Regions from separate parts of the Blautia sp. HCP3S3_C4 genome, predicted to be linked through region 1. Evidence: riboswitches for the same ligand, from Rfam matches in the RefSeq annotation. Region 1 holds a riboswitch; the other holds the start of a gene.
The links. Region 1 has a riboswitch for thiamine pyrophosphate ahead of thiW (energy coupling factor transporter S component ThiW). Riboswitches for the same ligand answer to the same signal wherever they lie in the genome.

Region 1 (16,771 bases):
GCTCCCAGAGCCCAGCCCTCAGGAAGCTGTTTACCTGATTTATTATACATTTCCAGTTTTCCCCTGGTTACAACTGTTGTGGAACAGTCAAAAAGGAAAGGATAGGGTTCTGCAGGCATTGCTACTGCAATCGGGTTGGATCCCAACATTGCCTTACGTCCAAAGGTAGGTACCATGATCGCTTCTGAGTTCGTGCATGCCATTCCAAGCAGCCCCTGTTTAGAAGCCATTTCCGCATAATATCCTGCAATACCAAAATGATTGGAATTTCTTACTGAAACAAAACCAACCCCTGTTTTTTTCGCTTTCTCAATTGCTTTCTCCATTGCAAAATGACTGATCAGCTGTCCCATACCATCATGTCCGTCGATCACAGCTGATACAGGTGTCTCAAATACAACCTCCGGTTTTGCATCAGGATGGATGGTTCCTTTCTCAATTCCTTTATCATATCTTACCATTCTCTGCATTCCGTGGCTCTCAATCCCGTACAGGTCTGCGGTAAGCAAAACATCTTTAATAATATTGGTCTGTTCCTCATTGAAGCCAAACTTCCGAAATACATCGTGGCAAAAAGTATTTAATGTGTCATAACTCCATTTTACATATCCCATAACTGCAAAGCCCCTCCTTGTAGCATTACCTCTTCCCATATTGGTTATACCAATTAATTTGTTGAAATGATTATATTACCATTGCTTTTAAAAATCAACTGTTTTTTCTGATTTTTTTACAGATTTCATTATAAATATTGCTTGATTTGATCAAATCGTAATCTCTTGTTTTTACAAAGTTCTCGTAATATACTGTAAACAGGCATTGACTTTTTATTGCCTGCACAATTTTATTAAAAGAAAAGGAACGATTGCTATGATTCAGGACATCGCACCACATACTTATCACAACGAATACAAACCTTCTGCCCCGGATAAAGATTGCTTTATCCTTGCATACGAAAAAGGCAGTATACTTCTTCCCCGCCAGGAACGGGATGCAGATATTACTTTCCCACGTTTCCGGGAGTTGGAGGAAAAGATCGCTGATCTTTACAGCAATTTTATTTATCTGTTTTCCATAGATGATCAGCGTTTCTACCTGATCCCGGAGCTGGATACCTCTCTGCTTCCGGACTATGAATTTCAGGATGTACGGATTCTTCGGACCGCTCAGCCACAGCATCTTGCATTTGCAGGAATTACAGGACATCAGCTTTTCCAGTGGTACAGCAAGCGCAGATACTGTGGCTGCTGTGGAAAGCCAATGGTTCACAGTCAGAAAGAACGTATGATGGAATGCCCTTCCTGCGGCAATCAGGAATATCCTGTTCTGTGTCCTGCAGTTATTGTAGGGATCACAAACGGAAATAAAATCATCCTGTCCAAATATGAAGGACGTCGATTCAAACGCTACGCTCTCATTGCAGGCTTTGCAGAAATCGGAGAAACAATTGAGGAGACTGTTCACAGAGAAGTGATGGAAGAAGTAGGTCTGAAAGTCAAAAATCTCCGCTACTACAAGAGCCAGCCATGGTCCTTCAGCGGCTCTCTGCTGTTTGGATTCTTCTGTGATGTAGACGGTGATGATACCCTGACCGTTGACCATGAAGAACTCTCCATGGCACAGTGGGTAGAACGTGACAAAATCCCGGATCAGGGCAATAATATCAGCCTGACCAAGGAAATGATGATGCTCTTCCGTGATGGAAAAGAACCCAGATAAACAATATTCTATATCAGAAAAAGCTCATAGAATATTTTTCCCTATTATGCTAAAAGGATACATACACGGTAATGTTACTGTGCATGTATCCTTTTCGTTTCTCTGTAAAATTGATTCACTATATGTTCAAAAATATTTCTGATTACTCTTCACGCCGCACTCCCGCTGCCAAATCCACGGCTTCTGCGGTTTCCATTACATTCCTGTTCGAATTCTTTCAGTTTCCGTCTTGCTTCCGGTGTCAGGTTTGTCGGAACTTCAATCTGTACAGTTGCATATTCATCACCGTGTACAGACGGATTATTCATTGCAACAATACCTTTGCCTCTCAGACGTATCTTCGTTCCGGACTGAGTACCCGGTTTGATGTTACAGAGAACATCACCGTAAATGGTGTGAACCTTCGCCTCACCACCAAATACTGCTGTTGTAAATGGGATATTTACAGTTGTATAAACATCTCTGCCTTCCCGTTTATATCCCGGTTTATCCTGAACATTTACTTTCAGAAGCAGGTCACCGGCTTCACCTCCGCCGACTCCCGGATAGCCTTTTCCCTTAAGTCTGATAGATTTACCGGATTCAATACCTGCCGGAATATTGACTTCATAGTTCTGGACGCCACCGTTGCTGCTCTGCAGGCGGATAACCTTCTTACCGCCAAAAGCAGCTTCATCAAAGCTGACAGTAACCTCTGCATGAAGATCCTCACCTTTGCTGCTGTAAGAACCGCCAAAGCCCTGACTGCGGAAATCACTTCCACCTGTACCAAAGCCACTGCCGAAGCCGCCAGTTCCATTGCTTCCGAATCCACCAAAACCACTTCCATGAAATCCACTTCCAGCGAAACCGTTGCTTCCGAAACCACTGGATGATTTACTCTTCTTAAATCCACCACCAAAGAGATTCTTCAGGATATCATCCATATCTTCGCCATTCTCAAAATGATATTCATGATAACCATTGCCATCACTGTATGAGCCATGGAAACCACCGCCAAATGGATTGCCCTGTGCTCCGCCAAAACCGCTGCCAAACGGGCTGCCCTGTGCATTTCCATAATTACCGGCACCTTCTTCAAAAGCAGCGTGACCAAACTGATCATACAGTTTACGCTTCTTCTCATCACTCAGAACATCATAGGCTTCGTTTACTTCCTTAAAATGCTCTGCTGCCGAAGCGTTTCCCTCATTGCTGTCCGGATGATATTTCTTGGCCAGTTTTCTGTATGCTTTCTTAATCGTTGCTGCATCCGCATTTTTGTTCACGCCCAGAACTTCATAGTAGTCTCTTTTCAATATCATCACCTTCCTTCATAAACACATTCTAACGCAATCATTCCTGACTTCATATTTCTGCAATCCTCATTATGCAAACAACGGGAAGCCAAAAGATTTGACCTCCCGTTGCTGTAACTTAACATCTATTATCCTTCAATGGAGATGCTGTGCTTCTGTTCCACTGCTGGCTTTGCTTCTTTCTTCGGAACAAATAATGTCAGGATACCATGTTTGAATTCTGCTTTGATGTCGTCCTGATGTACTTCTTTACCTACATAGAAGCTACGACTGCAGGCACCTGCATAACGTTCTCTGCGGATATAACGTCCTGTCTCTTTTTCCTTCTCATCTTTATCCAGACCTTTCTCTGCACTGATGGTCAGATAACCATTTTCAAGTGCTGCATGAACTTCATCTTTCTTAAATCCTGGAAGATCTACAATCAGTTCGTATCCGTTATTCATTTCCTTGATATCAGTTTTCATTACATGATTTGCTTTATGTCCATAAAGTTTCTTCTCTGCATCCTTCATTGCTCTGTCATCATAATAGAATGGGAAATCTCCAAAAAAGTCATCAAATAAATTTTCTCCAAAAATACTAGGCATTAACATAAGTCATATCTCCTTTTCTAATATATTTTATATATGTCAAATCTGTTCACCAGATTTACTTTCCAAATCTATCTTTACAGGTTTTTTCAACCTTTTATTTTCAATCTTTTAGTGTAAGCTTTTATTTTTATATCTGTTTTTAATCTCTGGCTGACCCTTAACGGGTCAGTCAGAATATTTATTCATCAGCCTTCAATGGCAATTGTTTTCTTCTGTTCTACTGCTGGTTTTGCTTCTTTCTTTGGTACAAATAATGTGAGGATACCATGTTTGAATTCTGCTTTAATGTCTTCTTTCTCAACTTCTTTACCTACATAGAAGCTACGGCTGCAGGCACCTGCGTAACGTTCCTTACGGATATAACGTCCTGTCTCTTTCTCCTGCTCATCTTTGTCCAGGCCTTTCTCTGCGCTGATAGTCAGATAACCATTCTCCAGGTCAGCCTTTACTTCATCTTTGGTAAATCCCGGAAGATCTACGACCAGTTCATAGCCTTTATCTGTTTCCTTGATATCAGTTTTCATTATATGGCTGGCTCTGCGTCCGTAAAGTTTCTTCTCTGTATCTTTCATTGCTCTGTCATCATAATAAAATGGAAAATCTCCAAAAAAGTCATCAAATAAATTTTCTCCAAAAATACTAGGCATCAACATAAGTCATCTCTCCTTTTCTATACCGTCCATCTGTATATGATGGACTCTCAGTTATGCATCTTTACCTTGTTTCTTTGGAACTTAGGTTATTCGGAATCTCATGGAACTTATTTCTTTGTTCTCTTTTTGTTCCCCTTCCTTTGTTCTAGCTGTAATATAACACTTATTATTAGCACTGTCAAGAGGTGAGTGCTAATTTTTTTGTGAAGAATTTGTGAATTGTGAACCGGCAAAAAAAAGACGCAACCCACATTTCTGTGACTTACGCCTTTCTCTGCTCATATTTTGTCATCCAGACTTTTAACTCTATTTATGATAACTTACTCATAACAACAGACCTTACAAATGACATTACTTTCCGCAGCACTCCACAATAGTTTTCTCTACATCTTCTATCTGAAATGGTTTTGCCAGATGTGCGGTCATGCCGGCTGCGAGACATCTTTTGGCATCTTCCTCAAATGCGTTTGCAGTCATTGCAATGATCGGAATTGTTTTTGCATCCGGCCGGTCCATGGCACGTATGGCTTTTGTTGCTGCAATCCCATCCATAACAGGCATCATAAAATCCATTAATATGGCATCAAAGGTTCCCGGAGGATTACTTTCGAAGTGCTCCACTGCCTGTCTGCCGTTTTCTACAACTGTAACCTTCGCACCGTCATCTGTCAGCAGCATTTCTACGATTTCTGCATTAAGCTCATTATCCTCGGCTGCCAGCAGATGCAGTCCACGAATATCATATTTCTCTGCAATTTCCTTATCCTTTTTCTGTTCCCGGGCAATCTCAAATGGAATGGTAATGACAAACACAGTTCCAACGCCCACCTGACTTGTCACTTCAATACTTCCATTCATCTGCTCAATCAATCCCTTAGTGATCGCCATTCCCAGACCGGTTCCCTGATAAACACTCCGGGCATCTGTTTTTTCCTGTGAAAACGGATCAAAAATGCGGCTCAGGAACTCTGCACTCATCCCTATACCTGTATCAGAAATCGTCCATCTGTATGTACAGATTCCATCATGTACATCTGCTGCCTCCATTACCGTAGTAATCTTTCCTCCCGGTCGGTTATACTTAATACAGTTTCCATAGATATTCAGAAAAATCTGACGAAGATGCAGTGAGCTTCCATAGACATACGGATAAGGAATATCCTCCTTATTTTTCTCATAAATCCACTGAATGTCCTCATCTGCTGCCCTGTGCGTGATAATGCTCTCAATCTCATAGATCAAGTCTTTGAGGCAGATATATTCATGTGTCAGAACAATATGACCTTCCTCTATTTTACTCATCTGCAGAACATCATTGATAAGGGAGAGCAGATGATCCGCTGCTATCTTCATCTTTTTATGATTTTCCCGTATCAGTGCTTTATCCTCAAAATGGGTCTCGTCAATCTTTAACAGACCAATAATACCATTCAAAGGTGTCCTGATATCATGGCTCATACGACTGAGGAAATTGGTTTTTGCCCTGCTCTCGGCACGCATCTCATTGAATGCTGCCTGAAGGCGCGCCTGTTCCTGCTCATCCCGTTCATGTCTCTGTGTGGTATCCTGCAGCAGAATGATCGCATAGATCATAGGCACCTCAGCAAGAATTTCTGTATCAAACACCACCATTTTGGTCATCAGAACTGTTTTCTGTACCCAGCGGATACTTCCATCGTCTTCGCGGGTACAATATTCCACAGACATATTTGTTTCTCCGTTCTCAAACCTCTTACGAAGTTTTTCACAGTTATCTGTCATGCAGTAACCGGCAATTGTTTCCTGGGTGATTTTTTTCTCATATTCCCAGCAATAATCCCGATAAGAACATGGAAGCGGGTAGTCCATAAAAAGTTCCCAGCTCTTCTGTTCTTTTCCATTCAGTACGATTCTTCTTTCCAGAACATCCTTTGTCAGATTTACTGTATAGATCACATCTGACAATTCCAGAAGCGCATCCACATAGCTGTCATTTTCCAGGATAGACTGTTTCAGCTGTTCATAATAGAGCTGTAGCTGCTCTTTTGCACCTGTCTGACCTTCAGAAGTTTTTCGGATAGTTTCAAATGCCAGAAGAAAATGATGCAGCTTTTTGTCCTCATCCCAGTCCACCGGAATCAATGTCAGGCGGTTATACGCCCCCTGTTTTCCGATATTATACTCATATTCCAGCACATCTTTCTTCGTATGCATTTTCTTTTGAAGTTCCGAAATCTGCAGTCCTTCGCGGATATCTGCCTGACAGGACTTTTCAATCTGTTCCTCTATAATCTGTTCCACTGCACCGGAGTATGCACCATCAGAGGCCAGGAAAAAATTTTCACTGGAACGAATCGCCCGATAGGTATCCATCCTGGCATCACAATACAGACAGTCTGAGAAATTACTGCCGTGCTGATTAAGCAGTTTTAACAGCTGATATCCCTGATGCTTTTCTGCTGCAGCCTCTTCCCTTTTTACATGATTCTTATTGATATACATGTTTTTGTCTGCGCAATTAAACAGCTCTCTCATTGTACTTCCGGGAAAATCGCCGGCCAGTGCAAATCCCACCGCATAACTTAAGGGAGTATCCGGATACACTCTGGATTCCTCTAGCATATCCCTGCGCACCTTTTCAAGGCACTGTGTCATCTGTTCCCTGTCCAGTCCGTGGGTAACTACAAGAAATTCATCTCCACCTGCTCTTCCCACAAACTGCTCAGCCGGCATGGAATCCCGCAGGCAGATGGCAAATCTACGGATATAGGCATCACCGGCTTCATGACCTCTGCTGTCATTAATACGCCGGAGATTATTAAGATCAAAACTGCAGACACCGGTATCTGCATCCGGTTCTGTCTCACTCAGCAATTCTTCACATTTATTTTTGTTCGGAAGTCCTGTCGCATCATCCAGATATACTTTACGCTGCAGCAGGCGGTTCATTGCAGCATATTGTATTGCTTTGATGAACTCATATCCAATCAACAGCATCAGCACAACAATATCTGATGTGATATATTTCTCAAGCAATGATAAGGATGTGGCTTTTTTCTGCGAATATTTTTCGGCCAGACCTGTTGCTTCATCACAGATCACAAAGAAATCCTCACTTCTGGATATAATATCTGTTTTTTCATATCCTTCAGATCTCCCCAAACAGATTTCCTTATACAGATCAGAAAAGCCCTCGTCCAGTTCCTGCATTTTATTCTGAAAATCCCTATCATTCAGATATACCAGATTCAGTTTCGTATTTCCATTGCGCAGACCATCAATGAAAGACTTTACTTCCTGGATCATTGCATCGTCCTGTTCCCCGGCAACCTCCAGCTTGATGATCCTCTGTGTCTCTCCACGGACTAAACCGGTATAATTTACAATACGAGCCGTTCCCTGAATATCAGAAACAATTCCCATCATTATAATAATAAGGATAGCCAGAATAACTGCCAGAATACCAATACTGACCTGAATAATACTGGATTTCTTTTTCTTATTCTTTACTTCGGACATGGCCCTCCCCCTTCTTGTTTTGTTCTGTAAAAAATGGCCTGAATGAACCGATATCCCAGATATCCTGATATAGCGCCTGCCAGGGCTCCGCCAAGAACATCTGTGGGATAATGCACATACAAATACAATCTTGATATTCCTATCAGACAGGCAAGAACCAGAACCGGTTTCCACAGCTTCTTTTCTCCTGCCAGATATAAAGCAGTTACTGAAGCAAATGCCGCTGCTGTATGTCCTGACGGAAAAGAATAATCATGAAGTCTGGATACCAGAAGCTGCACTCCTGTATTTACATCATAAGGTCTTGTCCTTGCCACCAGATTTTTTAATATTACATTGCAAAGTAATAAATCTATTATCAAAGCAGCCGCCATAATTGCACCTGTTTTTCTCATTTTAGGAATCAGAAGAAATACTATCGTCATCACGATCCATATAATCCCTGCATTCCCCAAGCTCGTAATAAACACCATCAATTTGTCCAGAAACGGCGTGTGTAGAGTCTGGAACCAGTCCAGAATATTTAATTCAATGCTCATATCTTTTCTCCCATTCTTTCAGCATATGCATTATTTTACCCTACTTTTTCCTGTATGCCTACTCAAATTTGAATATATTTATTTATAAACAGGCAAAAAAACACCTGGCAGACTACTTTTTATAGTCTGTCAGGTGTTCTTCTGATTCCACACTGGATTGCACCTGTCGAACAGGCTTTCTTGCATCTGCCGCAGCGGATACATTCCGGGCTGTTGGAGTTTTCCACAGGGTCTACGATCATCTGGCATGCTTTTGCACATTTTCCGCATTTTATACACTTGTCCTTATCCACTCTGTATTTATACAGGGAAACGGGATTAAATACGGAATAAAGTGCTCCCAGGGGACAGATATATTTGCAGAACGGACGGTAGATCAAAATGGAGAGAATGATCGTTATGACAAGGATCACATTCTTCCATATGTACAGCCAGCCCAGTGCACTGCGCATAGATTTATTCAGAAGTACCAGCGGCAGTCCACCCTCCAGTGTTCCTGCCGGGCAGATCAGTTTGCAGAAATAGGGTGCCCCCTGTCCCATAATATCCACCAGAAACAACGGAAGCAGAATTACAAATACTGCGAAAATCACATATTTCAGCTTACGAAGCAGCTTGTCGCCTTTGAATGTGCGAATTTTCTTAGGAAATGGAATCTTATTCAGCAGATCCTGGATCAGTCCGAAGGGGCAGAGAAAACCGCAGATCAGCCTTCCCACCATAGCCCCGATGAAGATAAGAAATCCCACCACATAATAAGCCATTTTGAAATTCCAGCTCCCTATCACAGCCTGAAGAGAACCGATAGGACAGGCGCCAACAGCACCGGGGCAGGAATAACAGTTCAGGCCCGGAACACAGGCATTTTTCAATTTGCCTGTGTAAATTTTGCCTGTGACAAAACCGGTAACATGACTGTTTGTAATGAATGCCCACAGTGCCTGGATTCCGTGACGGGGCCACTCATTGATCTTCATATTTTTTGTGTTTTGTTTCTTATTACTTTTGTTATCGTTGTTCTTTTGATTACTCATTTATCCAATTCCCACACATTCCATACAGATGTTAATGGCTTTTGTAAACACCACTGCCAGCTCTCCGCGGGAAATCCCATATCCCATAAAACAGGCTCCCACAAGCATAAGAATCACAGCCGGCCGTTTACTGTTCCATATTTTTCTGGTTTTTAATTTATTCATTTATTTTCCCTCTGTGACATTCTCCAGCTCTTTTTCCACGATTTCTTTCCACTCGTCCAGACTGTGGCTTCCGGAGTAAGTTTCGCCTACAATATTTCCGTTTTTGTCAACAAAGAAGGTTTCCGGGAAAGCGGAGATTCCATTGAGACGTCCGTTCATCATTCCGGAATCCGGGATCAGGAATGGATAGGATGCCTTTGTTTTCTCCTGAAGTACCTGAGCCTTTTTCACTGCTTCCTCATCCTGCTTTCCATCACTGCCTACTGTATCCAGTGTCACGCCTACTACTCCTACTCCTTTATCCTTCATCTCCTGATAAAGTTTCTCCAGATCAGGAATCTCATTGACACATGGAGAACACCAGGTTGTGAAAATATTTACCATAGTCAGATCATATTTGCTGAAGATATCCTGTGTGTAAGTTTTTCCATCAACTCCTGTTGTTTCAAATTTACCTACATTTGTTCCTTCAGTCGCCTCTGTACTGTCAGAAGTATCCTGTGGCTGGTCAAATGCAGAGAGCTTCTGGAAAGGAGTCATTTCTGTAAGTGTTACCTCAATCCCCTCCATATCCTTTAACAGGTCTGCATCTGCATCCTTGTTTGTGCTGAGATAATATTTATATTTACCGTCACTGCTGGTACCCAGTTCTTTATGCTCTGTACAGCCGGTAATGGTATCCAGATCTTTCTGGGATTCCTCATCATACATTCCGATCACACCTACTCTGCTGAGACTTTTCAGCCAGTCGTCATATCCGGTGCCCCTCTTGTCCACCTCTGCATCCTTCTGCTCATCTGTCAGGGTGCACCAGCTGGCTGTAGCATATGTGACTGCATCTGCATTGTCATTCCATCTCTCATCTGTGAACATGGAAATGTTCTTCTTCTCCATCTGCTCTTTCAGGTCTTTGGAAATCCCTAATTTCATTCCAAGAAATGGATACTCATAAGTATCCTGTGCAGGCTGAGCAATCTCTGACGGTTTGAAGGATCCTGCGATCAGACCTTCGGAAGCTGCCACACTGCCATCTTCTGCTGCCTGAGCATCCTTTCCATCCATCTGAACCGCACCTGCACCGGCTTCCTCTGCAGGCACTGAAAGAGTTTCCTCTGCATGTGCAGTTACAATACCTCCCATAGATGTCACACTTAATACACCTGCTGCAAAAATCGCCATTAATCTCATTCTTCTGTTTTTCATTATAAGTAAGCTCCCTTCATTTTTTACTGCTATGATTTTTATATTACTTTTAAGCCAAGCCGATAAAAACATACACTTCTCTACCTGCTCCTAACCAAATAACTGCTTCACAGTTTAATTGGTTAATTCCTTATGTCTGTCTGCAGATCTGGATTTCATCCCCGCATGACAGACACTGTTTTATTGATATGCACACATTATAGCATCTGAGAAATAAAATCTGTGTTAAGAAAATAACTTTTCAAAATTTTATTTCATGGCCAATCACAGACAAATCTGAAACTTGTTAAAAGAACTTTGTAATCGGATATTTTAGAGGATTGCTATAATATGAAACATTTTCTTTTTTTACACGAATTTTATACTTCGTGTGCTATGATAAAATTGATAATATATCAGAGTCAAAATTTTAACCGAATCAAGTAAGTCCCCTGAACAGACCGGACGGCTTTCCCATCTTGCGGAAATCCTGCTGGACATGACAGGCCTTCAGACTGTAGAGCGTTCTGACACTATTTCTCTTGCAGCACTCACAGAAGAGGTTTTCTGCGATCTGGATCCGATTGCAGACAAACATCAGATCCGGCTTATTCAGACAGAAGGTGACTGTACTGTTACAGGCAGCTATATCCTTCTGTACCGGGCAGTCTATAATCTGGTTGAAAATGCGATCAAATATAACCGGCCTTCCGGTTCCGTTACTGTAAGCATTCATTCTGCAGAATCTGCAGTCCTGGAGGTAACTGACACAGGTATCGGTATCTCCCCTGAAAATCAGGAAAAAATCTTTGATCCCTTCTACCGTGTGGACAAATCCCGCAGCCGCGCCATGGGCGGTGCAGGTCTGGGGCTTGCTCTTGTAAGCGAGATTGCCAGACAGCACAACGGCCAGGTAAAAGTAACCCAGAGCAGCGAAAAAGGCAGTACCATTGCCCTGATACTGCCTAAATCAACTGACTATTGATTTTTTTCTTATTTATTTTTTTCCAGAATCTGAATCAGTTTCTGTGTATCTTCCATAGTAGTAGCCCAGCTTGTGGCAAAGCGGATCACAGAGTGTGTCTCATCATACTTCTCCCAGAATCCGAACTCCACATCCTGGGCTATTTTTTTCATTACCTCATTGGACACAATGCAGAAGATCTGATTGGTGGGAGTATCCAGAGAAAGCTGATATCCATACTTCTTCAGTGCATCCTTGATCTGCTCTGCAGCTTCCATTGCAGGTTTGCCGATCCGCAGGTACAGCCCGTCCGTAAACAGTTCACCAAACTGGATTCCTGCGATCCGTCCCTTGGCAAGCAATGCTCCATGCTGCTTGATGATCGTAAAGAAATGAGGAATCCGTCCTTTCTGCGGTATAACCACTGCTTCTCCAAACAATGCTCCGCATTTGGTTCCTCCAATGTAAAATACATCGCTAAGTTCAGCCAGATCAGTGAGAGTCACATCATTCTCCGGGCTTGCCAGTGCATAGGCAAGGCGGGCGCCATCCACATAAAGGGGAAGATGATTTTCCCGGCAGACTTTGCTGAGAGCTGCTAATTCCTCTCTGGAATACAGGGTACCATATTCTGTTGGCTGGGAAATATATACCATCCCGGGCATTACCATATGCTCATAATTGGCATCATCATAGAAATCCTTCACCAGCTTCTCAATCTGCTGTGCAGAGATTTTTCCATCTTTCTGCGGTACTGTCAGAACCTTATGTCCACCAAATTCAATAGCGCCCGATTCATGGGTTGCAATATGCCCTGTATCCGCAGCCACAACTCCCTGATAGGATTTCAAAAGTGCATCGATTACTGTGGCATTGGTCTGTGTTCCGCCAACCAGCAGGAATACGTCTGCCTCCGGTGCATTGCAGGCTTTTCTGATCTTTTCTTTCGCATCTTCTGTATATGGATCCTGACCATAGCCCACTGTTTTCTCCAGGTTTGTCTCCATCAGCTTCTTCATGATCGCAGGATGCGCACCTTCCATGTAGTCACTGGCGAAATATAAACGTGATTCTGTATTTTCCATTTTTATCGTTATGTCCTTTCTACTGCACTATTTGCGCATTTGACTTTTTTATTCATAGCTTCTGTTCTGTACCGGAACGCTATTCATTCTGTTACTCTATTTTTCTTAGCATTTCTCCCATCTGCTCTTCTGACTTTCACAGATGGAATTCCACTGACAATTCCCACAGATTTCTTTCCTCTTTCCTGATGCCAGGATTTTCTTTTGAACAACATCTGTAAAATCATCAAATTCCATAATCTGTCCATTTTCCAGACCGCACAGTTCCAGCACTGCATTGTCATATGCTTCTACAAGCGAAAAGGAAGAACAGCATCCTTTTTCATTATTGGGACAGGCAGAACAGATCTCGTCTGTATCTGCATGAAGCTGTATCTTCGCTCCCTTCTGGAAAATATCCAGCATTTCCTGCATATGTGCGGAAAACCCATCACTGTATCCCTCACCCTTGAAATATGCAAGGCACATTCCATGGTGAGGGCGTAGTGGAATATTTTTTATAAAAGACATCTTTGTGCACCCTTCTCCTTAATTTTTTAACATATTGGATACTTTAACACAAAGCGTTTTTATTGACAACTTTTTTTATTTTATAGTTTACAATCCAATAATTCTATATACTGGTCGGATTTCATCAGACTTACTGGATAAAATCAGAAAAATCCTTTTTTACTTTTTCTTCATTTACCAGCCTTAACTACCCTCATATTATAAAGAAAGGTACCCAATGATGCCAGAATAATCAGCACATATCCTGTAAAGCTGTACTTATCCGGAATCTCTCCAAACAGGACAAATCCCAGCATCGTGGCAAAAATAATCTGCGAATAATCAAAGATGGAAATCTTCCCTGCAGGTGCATAGGTGTATGCAGCCGTAATCGTAAACTGTCCGCCCGCTGCGAATAATCCTGCCATCAGCAATGTCACAAGCTGTTTCATACTCATGGGTGTGAAATGGAACAACATCCACGGCACAACCGACAAACAGGAGAAAAATGAAAAATAAAACACGATAACCGGTCCCTTCACTCCGTGAGTTCCCAGTACACGCACCATCGTATAGGCAATTCCTGCTCCCAGTCCACCGCAGACTCCTATCAGTGCCGGAACAAGTGCCGCATTCTGAAATCCCGGTTTCACTACAAATAAACATCCGATAAACGCCAGCGCAACACACGCAGCCTGCGCCGGTCTGATCTTTTCCTTTAACAAAAGGAATGAAAAAATAATCGCAAAAAACGGAGATAACTTATTCAGGATCGATGCATCTGCCACCAACAGATGGTCAATGGCGTAAAAGTTACACAGAATCCCCAGTGTCCCGCACACACAACGCAGGATCAGTGGTCCCCAGTATTTCTTATCCACCTTCGGCACTGTACGATTTTTACAGAGAATCACCGCCGCAAACACCGCCGCCACCAGATTCCGGAAGAAACTCTTCTCCACAGACGGCAGATCACCTGCCAGACGTACGCTCACATTCATACAAGCAAAGAAAAACGCCGACAGGATGATCATTATCATACCCTTTATGTAATTTTCCTGTTTCATCAGATTTAACCTGCCTTTCTGTCCATGCAGACAGCTTCTTTTTATCATATGCCGTCTGTCATCTACCTGTTAATCATATCACGGACAATCGTTTTAGTACAAATAGATTTTTTATTCCAGCAACACTCTAAAAAGGGTTGCTGACCTGATTTTACATCCCATTGACTTTTCCAGATGCTTGTGTTACTCTAACACAAGAAAAATCTGCATATAGATGATAACAACGGGAGCCTGTGGGACAGGCTGAGAGGAAGATAGATCTTCGACCGCACCTGATATGGATAATGCCAGCGTAGGTACTGTATTTGTATATTAAAATCTGCCAGTGTGTTATTCCGGCAGATTTTTTTTGCAGGATTTTATCTGTTTCCTGCACAACTGATAATGTCTGCTTCGGCAGACCAAATCTTCATTTCAAGGAGGTTCATTATTATGAACACAGACAGATCCAAAACATTCAGAATGGTCATGCTCGCCATGATGGTTGCCATCGGCGTTGTCATCTCACCCATTCTGAGAATCGAGGGTATGTGCCCTACTGCACACCTGATAAACATCGTCTGCTCCGTACTTCTGGGACCGTGGTATTCACTTCTTTGTGCCACTCTCATCGGAATCATCCGCATGATGTTTATGGGTATCCCGCCACTTGCACTGACAGGTGCCGTATTCGGTGCATTTTTATCAGGCGTTTTCTACCGCGCTTCTCATGGAAAGATTATCTGCGCAGTGATCGGTGAGATCTTCGGAACCGGTATCATCGGCTCTCTGGTTTCCTATCCTGTAATGGCATTTCTTATGGGCAGAAGCGGACTGAACGCATTTTTCTATACACCAATGTTTCTGGCAGCAACCTGCATGGGTGGCACCATTGCCTATTTCTTCCTGAAAGCCTTAAGTCACACAGGAATGCTTGCCAAATTTCAACAAAGCCTTGGAGCAAAAGTATATGACCGTAAATCAGACAAATCCCAGACAACTGACCCGAGCAGCACAGCCGCTGATTCACTGCATCACTAATCCAATTTCTATCCATGACTGTGCTAATATTATTCTGGCGGCCGGAGGCCGCCCGATCATGGCAGAACATCCCGCTGAAGTAGCTGAGATTACCAGAAGTTCTCATGCACTGGCACTGAATCTTGGAAATATCACTGATGCGCGTATGAAATCCATGCCTGAATCTCTGAAAACTGCAGCTAGTCTCCACATCCCTGTTATGCTTGATCTGGTAGGTACTGCCTGCAGCAATCTGCGTTACGAATTTGCAAACAGACTTATGAACATTCATATGCCGGAACTTCTCAAGGGCAATATGTCTGAGCTTCTTGCCATGTCCGGCCAAACCGCCCATGCCATCGGCATTGATGCAGGGGACGAGGATACCGTCACAGATATCAATCGGATTCATCTGCAGGAACTTTTCCAGGAAAAAGCTGCTCAATGGAACACTACACTCCTGATCACTGGTAAGGAAGATATGATCGTTTCTGCAAACAAATGCTCATTTATCAAAAGAGGCACTCCTGCCATGTCGCAGATCACCGGAACCGGCTGTATGCTTGGCATGATCTGTGCCACTTATCTGGCAGTCACAGATCCTTTCACTGCAGCTTTCACTGCAGCTACAGAATTTGGTATCGCCGGCGAAAGAGCTGAAAAAAACAGCTCCGGCCCCGGAAGCTTCCAGGTGGAGCTGTTTGATCAGTTTTACCAGTTATCCTTATAATAAGTAGGTGAAAAAGTGCCTATATGCCCTCATATAACGAAATGCTCAGAGGATGAATAATGTTTTTTAGGCCTCAACAGGCTTCAATGGTAAATCCTTCTCTCTCAAAGGGTGATTTATAAATCAAACTCGTCTTCTATCTTTTCCTGTTCGTCTATAATATTCATCCTTATCTGCATACATCAGCTTATCAGCCATTGCCTTAATTTCTTCAAAATTAAGTTCTATATGTTCTGAACAAACAACTACTCCCTTAGACACACTAAGTTCAGAAATAAGATTTCCCTGGAAGTTTTCAGTTAAATAATCAAATGTCTTAACTGCATCCTGTGCTTCTTCTCTCGTTCCTCTCAGTAATGCAACAAACTCATCGCCACCTACACGATACGTCCTTCCAAGACCTGAGAATGCATTAACCATACACTTCGAAGCGCCAATAATTAACTCATCCCCTGCTTCATGACTAATATTATCATTAGCTGCTTTTAAACCGTTCAAATCCATCATAATAAGAACGTATTCTATTAAGTTATTATTTTTCTTGATTATTTCACAGTCAGCTTCAAACCCTCGTCTATTATATAAGCCTGTAAGCTCGTCCTTTATAGATGCTTCATATCTTCTGTTGTATGCATCCTTTGCCTTCTTCTCTCTCATACTAATAATAACAAATGAAGTTGCCATTATTAATACGCCTGCAATAAAGATTAAAACAATTGGAAGTATAATGTTATTGACCTCTTAAAATAGCGT
Region 2 (16,771 bases), on a different contig from region 1:
CGTAAAAAATACTGATTATCATCTGCGGAGTTTTATTTTTTCTCACAATTCTTTAAAAGGAGGAGATTTTATGAAGATGAAAGGTTTAAAAAAATTACTTGTGAGCCTGGGACTTTGCGCTGTTCTGACTGTTGGCATGTCCACAGCTGCCTTTGCCGATTCCACTGAAGCCATCCTGGCTCCCGCACCGGAGGAAAGCAGTATTCCGGAAGTACCTGTACTTTCCACTGAAGAGGTTGACAATGCCACCTATGTAGGCTCAACCTCCAATATTGTCCAGACTGCCGCTACCGAAACTTCTATTTCTCTTGCCTGGAACAAAGTAGAAGGGGCTACCAAATATACCATCCGGATCAAATCCAGCAATGGTGCAGACAGCTACAAGGTTCTCGGTACCACTTCCAAAACCAAATGCAAAATTAACAAGTTGAAACCCGGAAAGACATACACAGTTGCCATCCTTGCAGGCAATGACTCTGAAGAATCCACCACTGTCACCACGATCATCTGTGCTACATTATACAAATCCGTTGGTATTAAAACCTCCTATTCTTCAGACAAGGGATACACCTTCAACATGAAAACCGTAACACCTTATAATGCAATCACAGGATACAAAGTAGCATATACCAGCTACAAGACCAAGAAAACAACAACCAAATTTTACAATAACCGCTACACCTTCACACTTCCGTTACAGAAGGATGCCTTCTATAAAGTAGAGATTTATCCATATCTTACTTTACAGGGTAAGAAATTTGTCAGCACTACCCCAACTACCAGATATGTAGCCAAGGGTATCGTACCTAAAAAAGCCGGCAACACACGAAACAGCATGACCATCAAATGGAACAAGGTGGCCGGTGCCCAGAGCTATACGGTTTATGTCAAATATCCCGGCAACAGCTCCTACAAAAAGGCTGCAACAACCAGTGCCAATTCCTTCCGCTTAAATAACATGACTCTTGGCACCCGCTATTACGTCAAGATCGCAGCAAACAAAAAAGTAGGAAAAAAGACCTGGCAGTCCGACAAAAATTCTGCATATTATCTTTATCTCCGCCGGGTATGATTCTTTTACAACCAAGGCTTGACAGATATAACAAACAAGAATATACTAAAAAAACAGATAAATGGGGAGCTTGTAACAGCAGGCTGAGAGGAAGTCTTCAACTTCGACCCTTATACCTGATTTGGATAATGCCAACGTAGGGAAATTAACCGTAGTTCTGTCCATAATAATGACAGCTGCGATTAAATTTAAGTTCTTCGGGACTGCTATACGCTTGTTGGCGCATTGCAGTCCCTATTTTTTTCGGCAGACCGGGGGCACCACTCTCTGCCAGGCTATTTGTAGCAGATTAATAACTATCATACGAATATGCGCAGGTGCAAGTCCCTATAAAATAGGGGGCGCAATTCATTTCAGCTTACTGCATACAACAGAAGAAGGCAGTAACAGGCCCGCAGTGCAGGGCAAGGAGGAAAAAATGACACAGTACACAACACAGATGGACGCAGCCCGTCGCGGAATCATCACACCACAGATGGAAATCGTGGCAGAAAAAGAACACTTTGACGTAGAAGAATTAAGAGAACTGATTGCAAAAGGACAGGTAATCATTCCCTGCAACAAAAATCACAAAAGTATCAGTCCAAGTGGTGTCGGTGCAAAACTGACTACCAAGATCAATGTAAATTTAGGTGTTTCCAGAGACTGGAAAGACGTTGATATGGAATATGAAAAAGTACATTCTGCAGTAGAAATGGGAGCAGAAGCCATCATGGACCTCAGTTCCTACGGAGATACCAGAAGCTTCCGCCGCAAGCTTACCTCTGAATGTCCGGCAATGATCGGTACTGTTCCGATCTATGATGCAGTTGTATATTATCACAAAGCACTTGGCAAGATCACTTCCGAAGAGTGGATTGATATTGTACGTATGCACGCAGAAGACGGTGTGGATTTCATGACGATCCACTGCGGTATGAACCGTGCCACTGCTGCTCGTTTCAAACAGAATAAACGTCTCATGAATATCGTTTCCAGAGGCGGTTCCATCATGTTTGCATGGATGGAAATGACAGGAAAAGAGAACCCGTTCTATGAGCATTTTGATGAGATCCTGGATATCTGCCAGGAATATGATATCACCTTAAGTCTGGGTGATGCATGTCGTCCGGGATGCCTTGCAGATGCAACAGATACTGCTCAGATTGAAGAGCTGATCACCCTTGGCGAGCTTACAAAACGCGCCTGGGAGAAGAATGTACAGGTTATGATCGAAGGACCCGGACATATGCCGATGAACCAGATCGCAGCCAATATGGAAATCCAGAAAACACTGTGCCACGGTGCTCCTTTCTATGTACTTGGACCTCTTGTAACAGATGTTGCTCCCGGATATGACCACATTACTTCTGCCATCGGCGGCGCTATCGCAGCCTATTCAGGAGCTTCCTTCCTCTGCTATGTAACACCGGCAGAACATCTTCGTCTGCCTAATGCAGCTGATGTAAAAGAAGGAATTATTGCAGCTAAAATCGCAGCTCACGCAGCAGATATTGCTAAGGGAGTTCCTGGCGCAGCTGACTGGGATTACAAGATGAGCGAAGCAAGAAAACGCCTTGACTGGGAAGAAATGTTCAGACTCAGCATGGATCCGGAAAAGGCAAGACGCTATCGTGCAGAAGCAAAACCGGAGAAAGAAGACACCTGCAGTATGTGCGGAAACTTCTGTGCTGTTAAAAATACCAACCGTATTCTGGACGGAGAGATTGTTACCATTTTTGATGAATAATCCTCCAAAAGATCCAAACAGAAAATCATAATCACATAAATATAAAAAGCCGCATTTTCACAGGCACCATATTTGGTTAATCCCTGTGAAATGTGGCTTTTCTATTATATCTTATATCTATTATATCTTTTATATCTTCATCATATCTGACATAATACAGCCACCTGCTGCACCATTCCTCATAACCTGAAACAGCTGATCTGTCCCCGGATGAATTCCTCCTATTGCATACACCGGAACTGTCACTGCCTTACAAACCTCTCCCAAAAACTCCAGTCCTCTTGGCGGAAGTCCTTTTTTACAATTTGTTGTATAAATGTGTCCTGCTGTGACATAGGTAGCCCCTAACTGCTGTGCCTTCAGAGCATCTTCCACAGAATGTACAGAACATCCTGTTTCCTGAAAATCACCAAGCTTTCCCTGATATTTTTCAAGGAGAAATAATGGCAGATGGATACAGGGATGCCCCAGTTTTCTGGCTGCCTCCACATAAGTATGAAGGATGCAGGAAACCTGATATTGTCTGCAGATTCCCAGCACCTCTTTTGCCAAAAGAAAATATTCTTCCTCTGACAGATCCTTTTCCCTCAGGATCAATGCTTTTGGATGACAGGCACAAACACGTTCTATCTGCTCCAAAAATGGACGTTCACACAGAGAACGGTTCGTCACTGCAACCACATTTTTATAAAATTCAGAATGATACATATCCTTTATACCTCTATTTTCTTCCCTGTATTTTTCTTACATCCTAAGCTTTTTATGAAATTCCCGTAAGGTATCCTTCTTGCAGAAAATAAACAATGCTGCCAGTGTCAGAATGCTAATGCCTGCACAAATCACAGATGGGTATACAAACTTCACAACTCCCGTCCATGCCAGAATCATGGGAATTAATCCGGCAATACATGCCTGCACAAGATAAAACAGATATTCTTCCCGTTTCAGACGGTTTACTCTTGCAATCACCGGAACAGAAAACTGAACCGACAAAACTCCAAAAGGAAGAATAAAATCCACAGACCAGCCTCTCCATCCGGTAAACCGATCCCACAAAATGGCAATCACAGATATGAGCAGCAACTGCCAGATTTCATTTTTTAAAATATTTCTTCTCTTAGAATAAGCTACCATAACAACCAGCCAGGCGCAGACACATCCTGCACCTGCAAACCAGGACCAGTTCAGTGTTCCCGCTGTCATAATATTGATCATACCGCAGATAACAGCAACTGCCAGACACAGGAAACTAAAGGTCTGCACAATCCTCTGATTTTCTTTTCTTTCCAGTCTCTGCTGTTCGCCGCAGCCGGGAAAATCGTTCTTTAACTCTCTGTGGGGAATTTCCTCCTCACTTAACATTCTCCGGAAGTTTCTCTGAATACTGTCATCCGGTATTTTGGAAGTAAATCCCAGCACCATCTCATCTCCATAAGAGCAGGAACACATCTGCAGGGAATTAGTACTGGCAAAAATCCCAAAATGCCGGATATATTCTCTATACTCCTCAGGAAGACGTATAATACCAATATTAGAGTAAACAGCAGTAATACTTCTGCTTCCCAGATTCGCTCCGATCATCAGAAAATATTTCTTAATTTCCAGAGGAACGGCACGGACAAATATATTTTTCTCGATCCTTACATAGTCATTCATATGCATGGCTATTTTATCTTTTTCCAGCTCCTGCTCAAACTGCCGCTTTACATCCGCCAATACCTCTTCAAAGGTTGTTGTATCAGAAAAAGTATAACCAACCTCAATCCATCCAAAGAAATTTGTCATGGACTGAGACGGAAAATAATTTCTCAGGTTTACAGGTATCATCAATGTCACCGGACGCTTCTGCTGGTTCTTTGGGATCTCCTCACGGATAGAACAGAGCATCACAGCTGTAAGCAGCACTGTTATGGACACACCGTAGGAACGAGCCTTCTGATGAACCTCTTTTACAGAAAGAACTACTTCCGAGATATGCATATCTGAATGGACCAGCTTCTCACCCTTCAGCTTTACAGCTGCTTTTTTCTTCTCTCTGTTCTTTGGAATATCAGAAGAATAATACTGGGAAAAGCTATCTTCCTCTATGTTTCCGCGACCTGTTTTCTTATCCCTTCCTATCTCCGGAAAATTCTCCTTTGGATGGGCCAGAATGAGATAATTCTGTACAAGCTCCTGGAGAAAATGCATGGCTCCGGTGCCATCTGTCAACGCATGAAACACTTCAAAATTAATTCGTTCTTTATAATAGCTCACCTGAAACAGCAGGGATTTTTTGTCTGGAATATACAGACGGCTGCAAGGCGGCTCTGTCTCCGGTTTTACCAATGCCCTGATATGGCTGTGCTCCAGATAAAACCAGAAAAGACCCTTTCGCAATACTGCCTGAAACAATGGATATTTCTCCATAGTTCTGTCCAAAGCCTGCTGAAGAATATCACTGTCCACTTCCTCCTTCAGCTGACAGTAAAACCGAAAAACTCTTGTATCATTTTCCCCTGTTACAAGCGGAAATGCCAGAGCTGCATTATCCAGTTTTCTCCAATTAGAATATTCTGTTCTCATATTTTTCGCCTTCCGGTCACTTTATCTTTTCATCATTTATACTCGGATTCAGAATTTTTTCATAGCTTGCATTCAGAAATTGATTAATATATCCAAAGCTTTCCTGCACATGCAAAAACTTAAATCCCAACGCAAAAAATCCATGAAATGCACCGCTTATTCTACGGATTTCCACCTGATTTCCGGCTTCCCGCAGTTTCTTTCCATATGCCTCTCCCTCATCACGGAGAGGGTCATATTCAGCTGTAAGGATAAGGGTTTCCGGCAGATTTTTAAAATTTTCTTCAACAATCGGGGCAAAATATGGATTATTTCTATCTGACGGTGAACTTTGATACAAATTAAGATAATCCTCCATTTTTACAGCAGTCAAAAGATAATCACTGCCATTTTCCTGCACAGATCTAAAGGGAGATTTCTCTGTATAACAGTTTCCCAGTGCCGGATAAATCAGAATCTGGCGTCTGGGCATAAACTCGCCCCGGTCTCTTGCCAAGAGACATACTGCAGCTGCCAGATTTCCCCCTGCACTATCACCTACAATTGTAATTTCCTCAGGATCTGTATTTATGCTCAGCTGATTAGCATATAATGCCCTGGTTGCAGCATAACAATCCTCCAACGGTACCGGAAATCTGTGTTCAGGCGCCAGCCTGTATTCCACTGATACCACAATATGGGCAGTAGCCTGTGCCATTCTGGAACAAACGCGGTCATAATTTTCCACACTTTCCGTCACCCAACCGCCTCCATGAAAAAACAACAATACCGGAAAAGTACTGCCCTCCTCAATTCCTGCACTCATAGCATTCTCTGTTGGAAAATAGAGGCGTATGGGAACTACATGTTCTCCATTATATACCTTTGTATCCATTTTTTTCAGAAAAATCCTTGTTGCATCCAGCTGCTTAAGATCTGCCAGTCTTCTGGAGTTTTCTACCTCAATGTTCCCGGCAGATAACGCATGGAGAATTGTTTTCATTGTCTTTGATATCAATGTTTTATCTTCCTTTCTGCTGTACAAACAAATCAGTCATGCCGCTCTTCTGTATTCCCACAGGTTTCACAGAATCTGGCTGCAAACGCAGGCGCTTCATCATGTACATACAAATGTGAAATATCACCAAACGCACTCATTCGGAAAGCTGCAATTCCCTCTCTCCGCTCTTCTGTATTCAAGGTTGTCACAGAACTTGGGGCAGCACATACTCCATGCCACAATACCATCGGAGATATATTCAGCAAATGGCTGAGCAGCACACATTCCAGTCCAAAATGACAGAAAAATACAAGTGTATCTTCATTACTCTCTACTACTTTATAACAATGCCCATCCCTCACATATCCGTGCTTTGCAAGCAGTTCATCGAGCTTTCCTGTCACATAATCATAATGACCCTTCAGATCCGATGCCAGCATTCTTTCATTTTCAAACCAGTGATCATACTGATAGAATCTCTCATCCCTTGTCCAGTCCTGCGGCAGCCAGTCCCAGGGAATAATCTTCTTATCCGTTACATCCGGCCGATCGATCAGTACGTCAAATTCCCGCAGCCAGTCACATTCTGTGGCTGTTCGGTTCATCTTTTTCAGGGTAGGGGACGCAGTATCCTTTGCCCTTCCCAACGGTGAAACATAAAAGTCTCTGATCTCCAGTTTTGTTAATCTCTCTGCGAGAAACTCAGCCTCTCTCCATCCCTTCTCTGTAAGAGAATCTATGGTATAATCAGGGTCTCCGTGACGTACTATCAATAATTTCATTTTTCCTTTATCCTTTCATTTCACATTCTTTCTGTTTTCTAATTATATACTATAGACACTTGTTTTCCAATATATAACTGCTGGGATATTCGCTGTAACAACCATGGCAAGTCAGATAATAATTGGAATATTAATACAGGGGATACAGCAGATTATTTTTTTCAAAATACTTCTGCCATATCCCCTGTCATTTATTTTTATAACACTTTTACAATATTCAGTTCTTCATCTGCCAGAACAATATCCGCACGTTTTCCAGGTGTAAGAGAACCCACTTCATCAAAAATTCCGATACTTCTTGCCGGGTTTGCAGTTGCAGCAAGAATCGCTTCTCTTTCCGAAACTCCCATGGAGATAACGCTCTTCATACAGTCAAAGAGACAAGTTGCAGAACCTGCAATCGTACCGTCTGCCAGAGTAGCTTTTCTGTCTTTCATAGTTACTTCCTGACCACCCAGTTCATATTTGCCATTCTCCATACCGGTTGCCATCATAGAATCACTGATCAGAATCACTCTGCTATCTCCAAAAAGGCGGAAAGTATTTCTTACAGCTGCCGGATGGATATGGATCCCGTCACCGATCAGTTCTACCATACAGTCTTCATTATCTGCTGCTGCACCGATCACTCCTGGTTCTCTGTGTCCCATAGGATTCATGGCATTATAAAGATGGGTTACATGAACTGCCCCCTGCTTCATAGCCTGTGCAGCACAGTCATAATCTGCCGCTGTATGTCCAATAGAAATAACTGTTTCATTATGCAGTTCCCTGATAAATTCTTCTGCACCTTCCATATTCGGAGCAAGAGTTACCAGTTTGATCAGTCCACCTGCCGCTTCATTGCACTCTCTGAAAAATTCAATGTCCGGTTTGCGGATATATCCCTCTACATGTGCACCCTTTTTTGCAGGATCAAGGAATGGTCCTTCCATATTGATACCGACAATACGGGCACAGGTTTCATCCTGATCTACATCCTTTGCCGTCTGAAAGATTTTCAGAAGTTCTTCTTTGGGAAGAGTCATGGATGTGGGACAGTAAGAAGTTACTCCCTGTGATCTCTCATACTGAAGAATAACTTTCAAGCCATCCACATCTGCATCTGAGAAATCATGTCTCACTGCACCGTGGCTGTGAATATCAACCAGACCAGGCAGTACTTTCAGACCGGCCGCATCCAGTTCCGTTTTATCTGTCACTTCTTCCTCAGAAGCTACAAGCCTGCCGTTTTCTATATATAAATCTGTTACTTTATAGCTTCCATCTTCCTGAAATACATTACCGTTTTTAATGATCATTTTTCTACACCCTTTACTGTATATTTTACAGAAGTCCTTTTTCTTTAATAAGACTTAAAGCATCTTCATCTGCCACTACAGTTACATCCTGATGAAGCTGAAGGATAGATGCCGGTACATTTGGTGTGATCGGTCCGTACAAGGATTTGTACAAAGCATCTGCCTTGGCACTTCCTGTTGCTACAAGAAGAATTTTCTTTGCTGCCATAATGTTCTTGATTCCCATAGTGTATGCCTGTTTCGGAACTTCATCCATACTTTCGAAGAATCTTGCATTTGCCTTGATGGTGCTCTCTGTAAGGTCTACGCAGTGAGTTTCCTTCTCAAAAGCTTCTCCAGGTTCATTGAAACCAATATGTCCGTTTCCGCCAATTCCCAGAAGCTGCATGTCAATACCGCCCACACTGCGGATCACTTCATTATAATCTGCACATGCTTTGTCACTGTCCTCTTCCAGTCCGTTAGGTACATAAGTTCTTGTCTTATCAATATTTACATGGTCAAACAGATTAGTGTTCATAAAATAACGATAGCTCTGGTCATTATCCCCTGAAAGTCCTTTATACTCATCAAGATTCACTGAAGTAATCTGTGAGAAATCCAAGTCCCCTTTTTTGTACCATTCGATCAGCTGTTTATACATGCCAACCGGTGTAGAACCTGTTGCAAGTCCGAGAACTGCATTTGGTTTCATAATAATCTGAGCAGACATAATATTTGCCGCCTTTCTGCTCACATCCTGATAATCCTTTCCCTCGTAAATAATCATACCGATTTTCCTCCTCTTTCAATATGTGTATTTCCATTATAATATATATATTTAATTATACAAGCTACAATATAGCAAAATAATTTTTCCGATTATATTTTTCCCGTTCCGTTTAGCATATAATGCTCTTTCGACTTTAATGCTCGCAAAGTATCACTATGCATTGCCAGCTTTTCTCTACGATTGAGATAAATATATTCATTATAAATAATATCAATCATAATTAAAATAGGAAATTGTGGTGATATCACATTTCCACTGTTTAGCATTTTTCTTGATGAAATCAATATTACTTCATCACAAAATTCTCTGAAAAACAAACTATCTCTTGAAGTAATTAGTACTGTTTTAGCTCCTCTCTGATGTGCCTCCTTTAACAGGTACAATACTGATTCATTTTCTCCACTTACACTAATTCCTATAATCAAACTTTCTTCATTGCAAAAAACCGCTTGCATGCGAATTCTGTCTGCATCAGTAAGAGAATCTATATCAATTCCAATTCTCATAAACCGGCTTTCCATCTCAGTAGCTGCCAACCCAGAGCTTCCTGCTCCACATACAATAACTCTGGGAGTTATTCCAAGCAAATTAATCACTCTGGTAATCTGAGCTTCATTCATCAGGCTGTATGTTTTTGTAATCAATTCCTGATATGTATCCAATACTGTTTTGGTGCTGTCAGCTACATCTTTTCTCACACTGTTTAAAGATTTTTCATACTGATAAATGAATTCTCTATAACCTCTAAATCCACATTTTTTTACAAACCTTGATATTGAGGCTTTCGACACAAATAATTTTTGTGATAATGTCTCGATTGAGTAATCTGCCTGATTTTTATTTTTCAAAAAGAAATCTGCAATATTTTTCTCTGATTGAGTAAAACTATCATACTTAGCTTCTAATACCGGCACAACAGATTTTTCATCAAACTCCATACACTTCTCCTTTAAAATTCATGTGCTTTTCGGAAACAGTACCAAGCTCCTGTCATCCCTGCCGCATTATGATAATGTGCAAGTTCCAGGCGCATATGAGATGATATTGCCGGCAAAAGATTATTTTTCACAGACTTACGTATACCATCTGTCAGAATACTTTCCCTTTGCATAATTCCACCGCCAAGAACTACTATTTCCGGGTTTAAAACATAACAAATATTAGCAATACCAAGTCCAAGAATTTCTGCCATTTCATTTATTGCTTCTATACAAATTTTATCATTTTTCTCAGCAGATTCAAGAATTCTTTTCCCATTCCATTCAGATATCTTATCCTTCTTTCTCTCTGCCACTTTTTTTACCAATGCAGTAGTTGACGCCTGATTTTCAAATCGATTTCCATTAATATTCATATACCCTACTTCACAGGCAGAATAGGATATTCCTCTGAGTAATCGTCCATTAACAATCGCGCAGCCGCCAATCCCAGTTCCAATGGTCATACATAATGCACTTTGACTTTTTTGGGCTGCTCCATTCCAATATTCTGCCAATCCTGCACAATTTACATCATTCTCCACCTCACAGAGAATTCCAAATGTTCTTTCTATTTCTTTTTTTAAATTTATTCCCATATATCCCGGCATATTTTCATTTGCGTATATAATACTCCCCTGAGCAGCATCAACCATACCCGTAGTAGAAATACAGATTCCTGTGATTTTTCTTAAAACAATGTATCGTTCTATAATCTTCTTTACTCTGGCAAGCACATAACTGCCTCCCTGCATTGCTTCCGTAGGAATGTTCAGTTGCTCAATTATCCTTGCATTTTCATCCAGCACACCAGCTTTAATAGCAGTTCCACCTATATCAATACATACATACTCTTTCATAATTACTCCCTTTACTCTCATTTTTATATTAACGTCAAACGCGCACACTATGTTCTACCACAGTATGCGCGCCTTGTCCTTACTATATGCTTATTTTAGTGCTGCAATCGCATCACGAATCATCTCGGCTGCCTCTTTAACAATCATCATATCCTCAGGAATTAAATCAGGAAGAGGTTTCCGCACACTTCCAATATTAACCTTTTCATTTATTCTCAGGATTTCTTTCATTACTGCATAAAGGTTACCATGTGCTTCGCACATTTTATAAATAATCTGATCCGCTTTATTCTGAATAGCAAGAGCCTCTTCCATTTTTCCTTCTTTAAAAAGCTCATCTATTTTCAGGAATAATTCTGGCATAACAGCATAAGTACCACCAATTCCTCCATCAGCTCCTATTGCACGTCCACTAATAAACTGCTCATCCGGACCATTAAATACAATATGTCCTTCTCCAGCTTCAGCCTTAAACATCTGAATATCTTGGGTCGCCATAGAAGAATTTTTTACACCAAGTACATTTGGATTTTTCAACATAGTTTTAAAGAGTGACATGGTAAGCGTAGTACCTGCCAACTGTGGAATATTATAAATAATAAATGGAGTATTTGGTGCAGCAGCAGAAATATCATTCCAATACTCTGCTATAGCATATTCAGGAAGATGAAAATAAATCGGCGGAATCGCTGCAATTGCATCAACCCCCTGACTTTCTGCATGAGCAGCCAATTCACAACTGTCCTTTGTATTGTTACATGCTACATGAGCAATAACTGTCAGTTTTCCTTTTACCGCCTTCATTACATTTTCCAGAGTTTTCTTTCGATCTTCTACACTTTGATAAATACATTCTCCTGATGATCCACCTACATACAGGCCTTTCACACCCTTTTTCAATAAATGTTCTGCCAGTGCCTGTGTACGTTCAGCACTAATTTCTCCTTCTTCATCATAGCATGCATAAAAAGCCGGAAACACTCCTTTAAATTTCTCTATATTCATTTTGATTTCTCCTTTTTATTATACCAAAAACTCTTTATTTCTAACACTTTCCGGAAGTTTTCCCTCCAGAAATTCTTTTATATTATCCGCAATAATCACCTGAGAACGATACTCACTTTCCAATGAAGCAGCTCCCATGTGAGACGTAACATATACGTTATCCATATGTATCAATGGCTGCTCCGGTTTTGGCGGCTCTTCTACAAGAACATCAAGACCTGCCCCTGCCAATTTTCCCGATTTCAGCGCATCAATTAAATCTGCTTCATTTATTACACCACCTCTGCAAGTATTTACTAAATAAGCATGTGGTTTCATGCGATCAAATAATGACTTATTAATAATTCCTGCTGTTGAGGGCATAAAGGGCATATGAAGACTCACAATATCACTCTGCTCAAAAAGTTCTTCCAAAGTATCCACAAAAGTAACATTCTGTCCCGGTTCCGCTTCTTTCACAAATGGATCATATGCAATAATCTTAACAGAAAATCCAGATATCATCCGCGCAAGATTTTTTGCTACACGTCCATATCCTGCAAGTCCCACTGTTTTCCCATCTAATTCATTTCCTGTAACTGTTGAAGGCCAGATTCCTTTTCTACAGCCCTCTACACACGGAGTAAATCGTCTGCCTAAATTCAATATATGCATCATGGCGACCTCTGCCACTGCAGGTGCATTGGCTCCCGGAATATTAGCAACAGGAATCCCATTTTTTCCTGCAGCTTTTAAATCTACAGAGTCTACTCCTGTTCCATATTTTTGAATAAATTTTACTTTTCCCTTTACTGCGCCAAGCGTTGTTTCATTCCATGGTTCCATAGTTGCAACCACAATATCAACATTCTGTGCTTTTTTCACTAGCAATTCCGGATTATTATCCGGAATTGCTTCAGCTTCAAAATCACATCCCATTTCTTCAAACTTTTTGTATAAATAATTTACATCCACTTTCTGCGGATCCAGATTTAACCATACTTTTGTCTTCATCCTTATTCACCTACCTGATCCTGAAAATCTTCAATTGCAGCAGTCATACTTTTTAAAGCTTCTGATGAATCAGCAGTGCCTGTTGCTACCTGGTTAACTGCTTTTACAAATGGGTATGTAAAATAATGTTTAGCTGCAACTGTACGTCCCTTAATTGTTTTTACAGGATATCCATAATAACCAGAAGCATTTTCTACATACTTCAACGCCTGAGCATTTACTTCATTGTCTTTCCATGTTGTATTTTCCTTTGCATCTTCAAATACAGGTGCAAATACAGGTGCTATTTCTTCCATATAGGAATCATACCAATCTTTATCCAGAAGATAAGAAATTACATCTGAAGCCAGGTCAGTATCTTTACAGGTATTCATAACTGCAAATCCACGGTTAAAATTCATATATACACTATTTTCGTTTCCTGCAGGAGGAGCCAAAACAACAGTATTATCTAAGAGTTCTTTATATTGTTCATCAGATACCAATGCATTATATAATGTAGGTGCATTAAAACAAATTGCTGTACGTCCTGCCAGATAAGAACCATTATTTCCACCTGCATCCCAGGTTGTTGCATCCTGCGGAATTACTTTGTCTTTATATAATTCTGCATATTTATCAAATACAGCTGTTACTTTATCATCAGCAACTATTTCCCCATCTTCATTAAACAGATATCCGCCCTCATTCCACATATATTGTCTAATAGTGTTTTCGTCATCATCATCATTTTCACCACAGCCCATTGCAAGTCCATAAAAATCATTATCTGGGTCGCTTACCTTTTTTGCATCCTCAAACACTTCATCCCAAGTTTCAGGCATTTTAGTAATACCAGCTTCTTCAAATTTATCTTTTCTGATAAACATTAACGTAGAAGAACTATAAAACGGTACATAATAATATTTATCATCGATCTTAGTTCCGTCATAACTTGCCTGCAAATATGGTCGTTCCTCATTTATTTTATTAACAAGATCTGTCACATCATTACACGGAATATTCGGATAATAATTTAATACCTTCGTTGTGTCTGCAGAAATAATATCCGGAACACTCTGGCCAGCTTCAATTGCAGCATTTAATTTTGTTACAAAATCTGTAGCAGCTACCATTTCACAATTTACTGTTACATCTTTTTCTTTTTCATATTCCTTCAGCCTTTCTTCCATTTTAGTATTCGCGTCATCACTGAAGATTTTTTCCACCCAGATAGTAATAGACTTTTTATCAGACGCTGTTTTACTATCTTCTGTTTGCGTTTCTGTCGTGCTGGCAGTATCCGTATTTTTTTCTGTATCAGTGGAACTACTTCCTCCGCATGCAGTAAATGAAAGAGCCAATGTTCCTGCCATTACCATTGATAATAATTTTTTTCTCATATAGAAGTTCCTCCTTTTAACTTTTCATTTTTATTATTTTCTAATTATTTTCTATTATATTAGCTTTTTAATATTATCCTTTTACACCACCGTCAGTTGCTCCGCCAACTAATCCACTGGAAGCCAGCATATAAATCACTATAATAGGAATACCAGCAAGGACACCGCCCGCCATTAACTGATTCCAAGGTGGCATATCACCATAGATCAATCCTGAAATAACCAATGGGAAAGTCTGTACCTGACTTGATGTCAGATTTACCAATGCATACATATATTCTCCCCAACACATTGCAAACGTAAAAATTGTAGTAGATATAATCCCTGGCAATGCCAGTGGAAATACAATTTTATACATGGTACCTATCCTGGAACATCCGTCTACCTTCGCAGCTTCCTCAAGTTCCTTCGGAACAGCTGCTATATGCGGAATAAGAATCCATGCAACATAGGGCAATGTAAATGTAGGATAAATTACAATCAGCCCCCAAATCGTATTGGTAAGATGCATTTTAGATACCAACATGTATAATGGAATATACAGAACTGTAGTTGGTAATAAATACATAAATAATACTGATTTTGAAAATACTCGTCTTCCTTTAAATTTTACTCTTGATAAAGTGTACGCAACAGGATATGCTATTAAAATTGAAAATACCGAAACGGATATAGCAATAATCAAACTGTTCTTCATACTTGCAAGAAAATTTGTATTATTAATCAAGTAAGCATACGCGCCACCAGTAGGATGATGAGGAATCAACGTCGGAATTTTTGCGTAAATTTCAGAATCACTTTTAAAGGAAGTATTGATCATCCAGTATATTGGAAATAATGCAACTATCAGACATATGATCAGATATATCCTTCCAAGTAATGCTGTTTTCTTTTTAGTTTTCATATAATTCTCCTTTCATTTTTCCGCACACGCAATACCTCACAATCATTCATTTTCCGGCAGCATACGGCGTGTCAGGATACTAATAAGAATCATAAGAATCGGCATTGCAAGTACTGCAACTGCAATACCTCGTCCAAGCATCATACTTCTCATAGCAGTCTTATAACTATATACATTCATAACTTCTGTTGTTCCGTTTGGACCGCCCCCGGTTAATAACCACACTGTCTCAAATTCATTAATGGTCCAAATCGTACTCATAAGTGCAGATAAAATAGTTACATCTTTTACTTCCGGTAATGTAATATATCTGAATTTCTTCCAAAGACCAGCACCATCAATTTCCGCAGCTTCATAATAATCCTTTGGAATTGTCTGCAACTTAGCCAAAATAGAAACTCCAAAAAATGGTGTTCCTCTCCATACATTAGCTACAATGATTGTAGTCATTGCAAGCCCTGCTGATCCGAACCAGATAATATCTGAATTTGTAATATGCAGAGATTTTAATATATGATTGGCAATTCCACCTGTTGAATTAAAAATCCAACGCCAGTTATAAACTACAACAATATTCGGCAACGTCCATGGAATCATCAGCAATGCCCTTGCTACATTTCTGCCTTTAAATTTCTGATTCAAAGATAATGCCATGAGCATTCCAAGAACTGTTTTTACAGCTATAGAAATAGCAGTAAAAAATACAGTATTTAAAATTGATCTCCTATATTCCGGATCTCCCAAAAGTCTGATATAGTTTTTCAATCCAACAAACGATGCAGGATTTCCAATTGTCTTGTTTGTAAAACTCATATACAATCCCCATATCATTGGAAATGCCAGAAAACAGGCCAGATAAATAATCATGGGTGCATTTACAATATAGGCAAATCTATTTTCACCGTTTTCCCGCTTCCTCTTCAAAATAATATCCTTCCTTTCCGCAATAATTTTCGTTTTACTGGAGCTCTTTATATTTATTCATGTAATGCATCTACAAATGCTCTGGTAATCAATTGTGGGCGAGTAATAACTGAACCAACTACAATACTGAAAACTCCCAGTTCTTTAACTCTCTTAGCTTTTTCAGGTGTATTAATATTTCCTTCCGCAATTACCGGATGTTTTACTGAATTTAAAATTTCTCTGATAATACGAAAATCATCTTTTTCAATTTTGTCATCCGCGCTTTGTTCTGTATACCCTACCATGGTTGTTCCTATAAAATCAAATCCTATCTGATCTGCATATTGTGCTTCCTTAACAGTTGAACAATCTGCCATCAAAAGCTGATCCGGATATTTTTTCCTAATCTGTTCTATGAATTGTTTCAGTGTTATTCCCCCTGGGCGAAGTGCCCCAGTAGCATCCAAAGCTATAATCTCAGGCTTAACTTCCATCAACTCATCTACTTCCTTCATAGTAGGGGTAATATATACCTTACAATCAG

Region 2: linked by a shared signal. The riboswitch ahead of thiC (phosphomethylpyrimidine synthase ThiC) and the one ahead of thiW (energy coupling factor transporter S component ThiW) in region 1 are both predicted to bind thiamine pyrophosphate.

Annotation. Positions count from the first base shown of each region.
Region 1 covers NZ_JBQHWF010000014.1:83,454-100,224, forward strand. The annotation lists gene ACTNC6_RS12735 (Ldh family oxidoreductase) at 1-614, opposite strand, end outside; gene nudC (NAD(+) diphosphatase) at 871-1,719, shown strand; gene ACTNC6_RS12745 (DnaJ C-terminal domain-containing protein) at 1,869-3,020, opposite strand; gene ACTNC6_RS12750 (Hsp20/alpha crystallin family protein) at 3,146-3,613, opposite strand; gene ACTNC6_RS12755 (Hsp20/alpha crystallin family protein) at 3,799-4,266, opposite strand; gene ACTNC6_RS12760 (ATP-binding protein) at 4,618-7,764, opposite strand; gene ACTNC6_RS12765 (phosphatase PAP2 family protein) at 7,752-8,303, opposite strand; gene ACTNC6_RS12770 (4Fe-4S binding protein) at 8,423-9,337, opposite strand; gene ACTNC6_RS12775 (CD1871A family CXXC motif-containing protein) at 9,338-9,502, opposite strand; gene ACTNC6_RS12780 (TlpA family protein disulfide reductase) at 9,503-10,705, opposite strand; gene ACTNC6_RS12785 (sensor histidine kinase) at 11,184-11,669, shown strand; gene ACTNC6_RS12790 (threonine aldolase family protein) at 11,678-12,733, opposite strand; gene ACTNC6_RS12795 (DUF1284 domain-containing protein) at 12,839-13,243, opposite strand; gene ACTNC6_RS12800 (DMT family transporter) at 13,414-14,289, opposite strand; TPP riboswitch at 14,503-14,606, shown strand; gene thiW (energy coupling factor transporter S component ThiW) at 14,722-15,309, shown strand; gene thiM (hydroxyethylthiazole kinase) at 15,239-16,018, shown strand; gene ACTNC6_RS12815 (GGDEF domain-containing protein) at 16,142-16,702, opposite strand.
Region 2 covers NZ_JBQHWF010000009.1:123,722-140,492, forward strand. The annotation lists gene ACTNC6_RS09955 (fibronectin type III domain-containing protein) at 71-1,072, shown strand; TPP riboswitch at 1,125-1,233, shown strand; gene thiC (phosphomethylpyrimidine synthase ThiC) at 1,491-2,801, shown strand; gene ACTNC6_RS09965 (thiamine phosphate synthase) at 2,931-3,509, opposite strand; gene ACTNC6_RS09970 (DUF6320 domain-containing protein) at 3,546-5,366, opposite strand; gene ACTNC6_RS09975 (alpha/beta hydrolase) at 5,383-6,348, opposite strand; gene ACTNC6_RS09980 (histidine phosphatase family protein) at 6,396-7,127, opposite strand; gene nagA (N-acetylglucosamine-6-phosphate deacetylase) at 7,325-8,428, opposite strand; gene nagB (glucosamine-6-phosphate deaminase) at 8,454-9,197, opposite strand; gene ACTNC6_RS09995 (MurR/RpiR family transcriptional regulator) at 9,290-10,138, opposite strand; gene ACTNC6_RS10000 (ROK family protein) at 10,150-11,037, opposite strand; gene ACTNC6_RS10005 (dihydrodipicolinate synthase family protein) at 11,128-12,042, opposite strand; gene ACTNC6_RS10010 (D-isomer specific 2-hydroxyacid dehydrogenase family protein) at 12,061-13,035, opposite strand; gene ACTNC6_RS10015 (ABC transporter substrate-binding protein) at 13,038-14,417, opposite strand; gene ACTNC6_RS10020 (carbohydrate ABC transporter permease) at 14,491-15,321, opposite strand; gene ACTNC6_RS10025 (carbohydrate ABC transporter permease) at 15,364-16,245, opposite strand; gene ACTNC6_RS10030 (N-acetylmannosamine-6-phosphate 2-epimerase) at 16,299-16,771, opposite strand, start outside.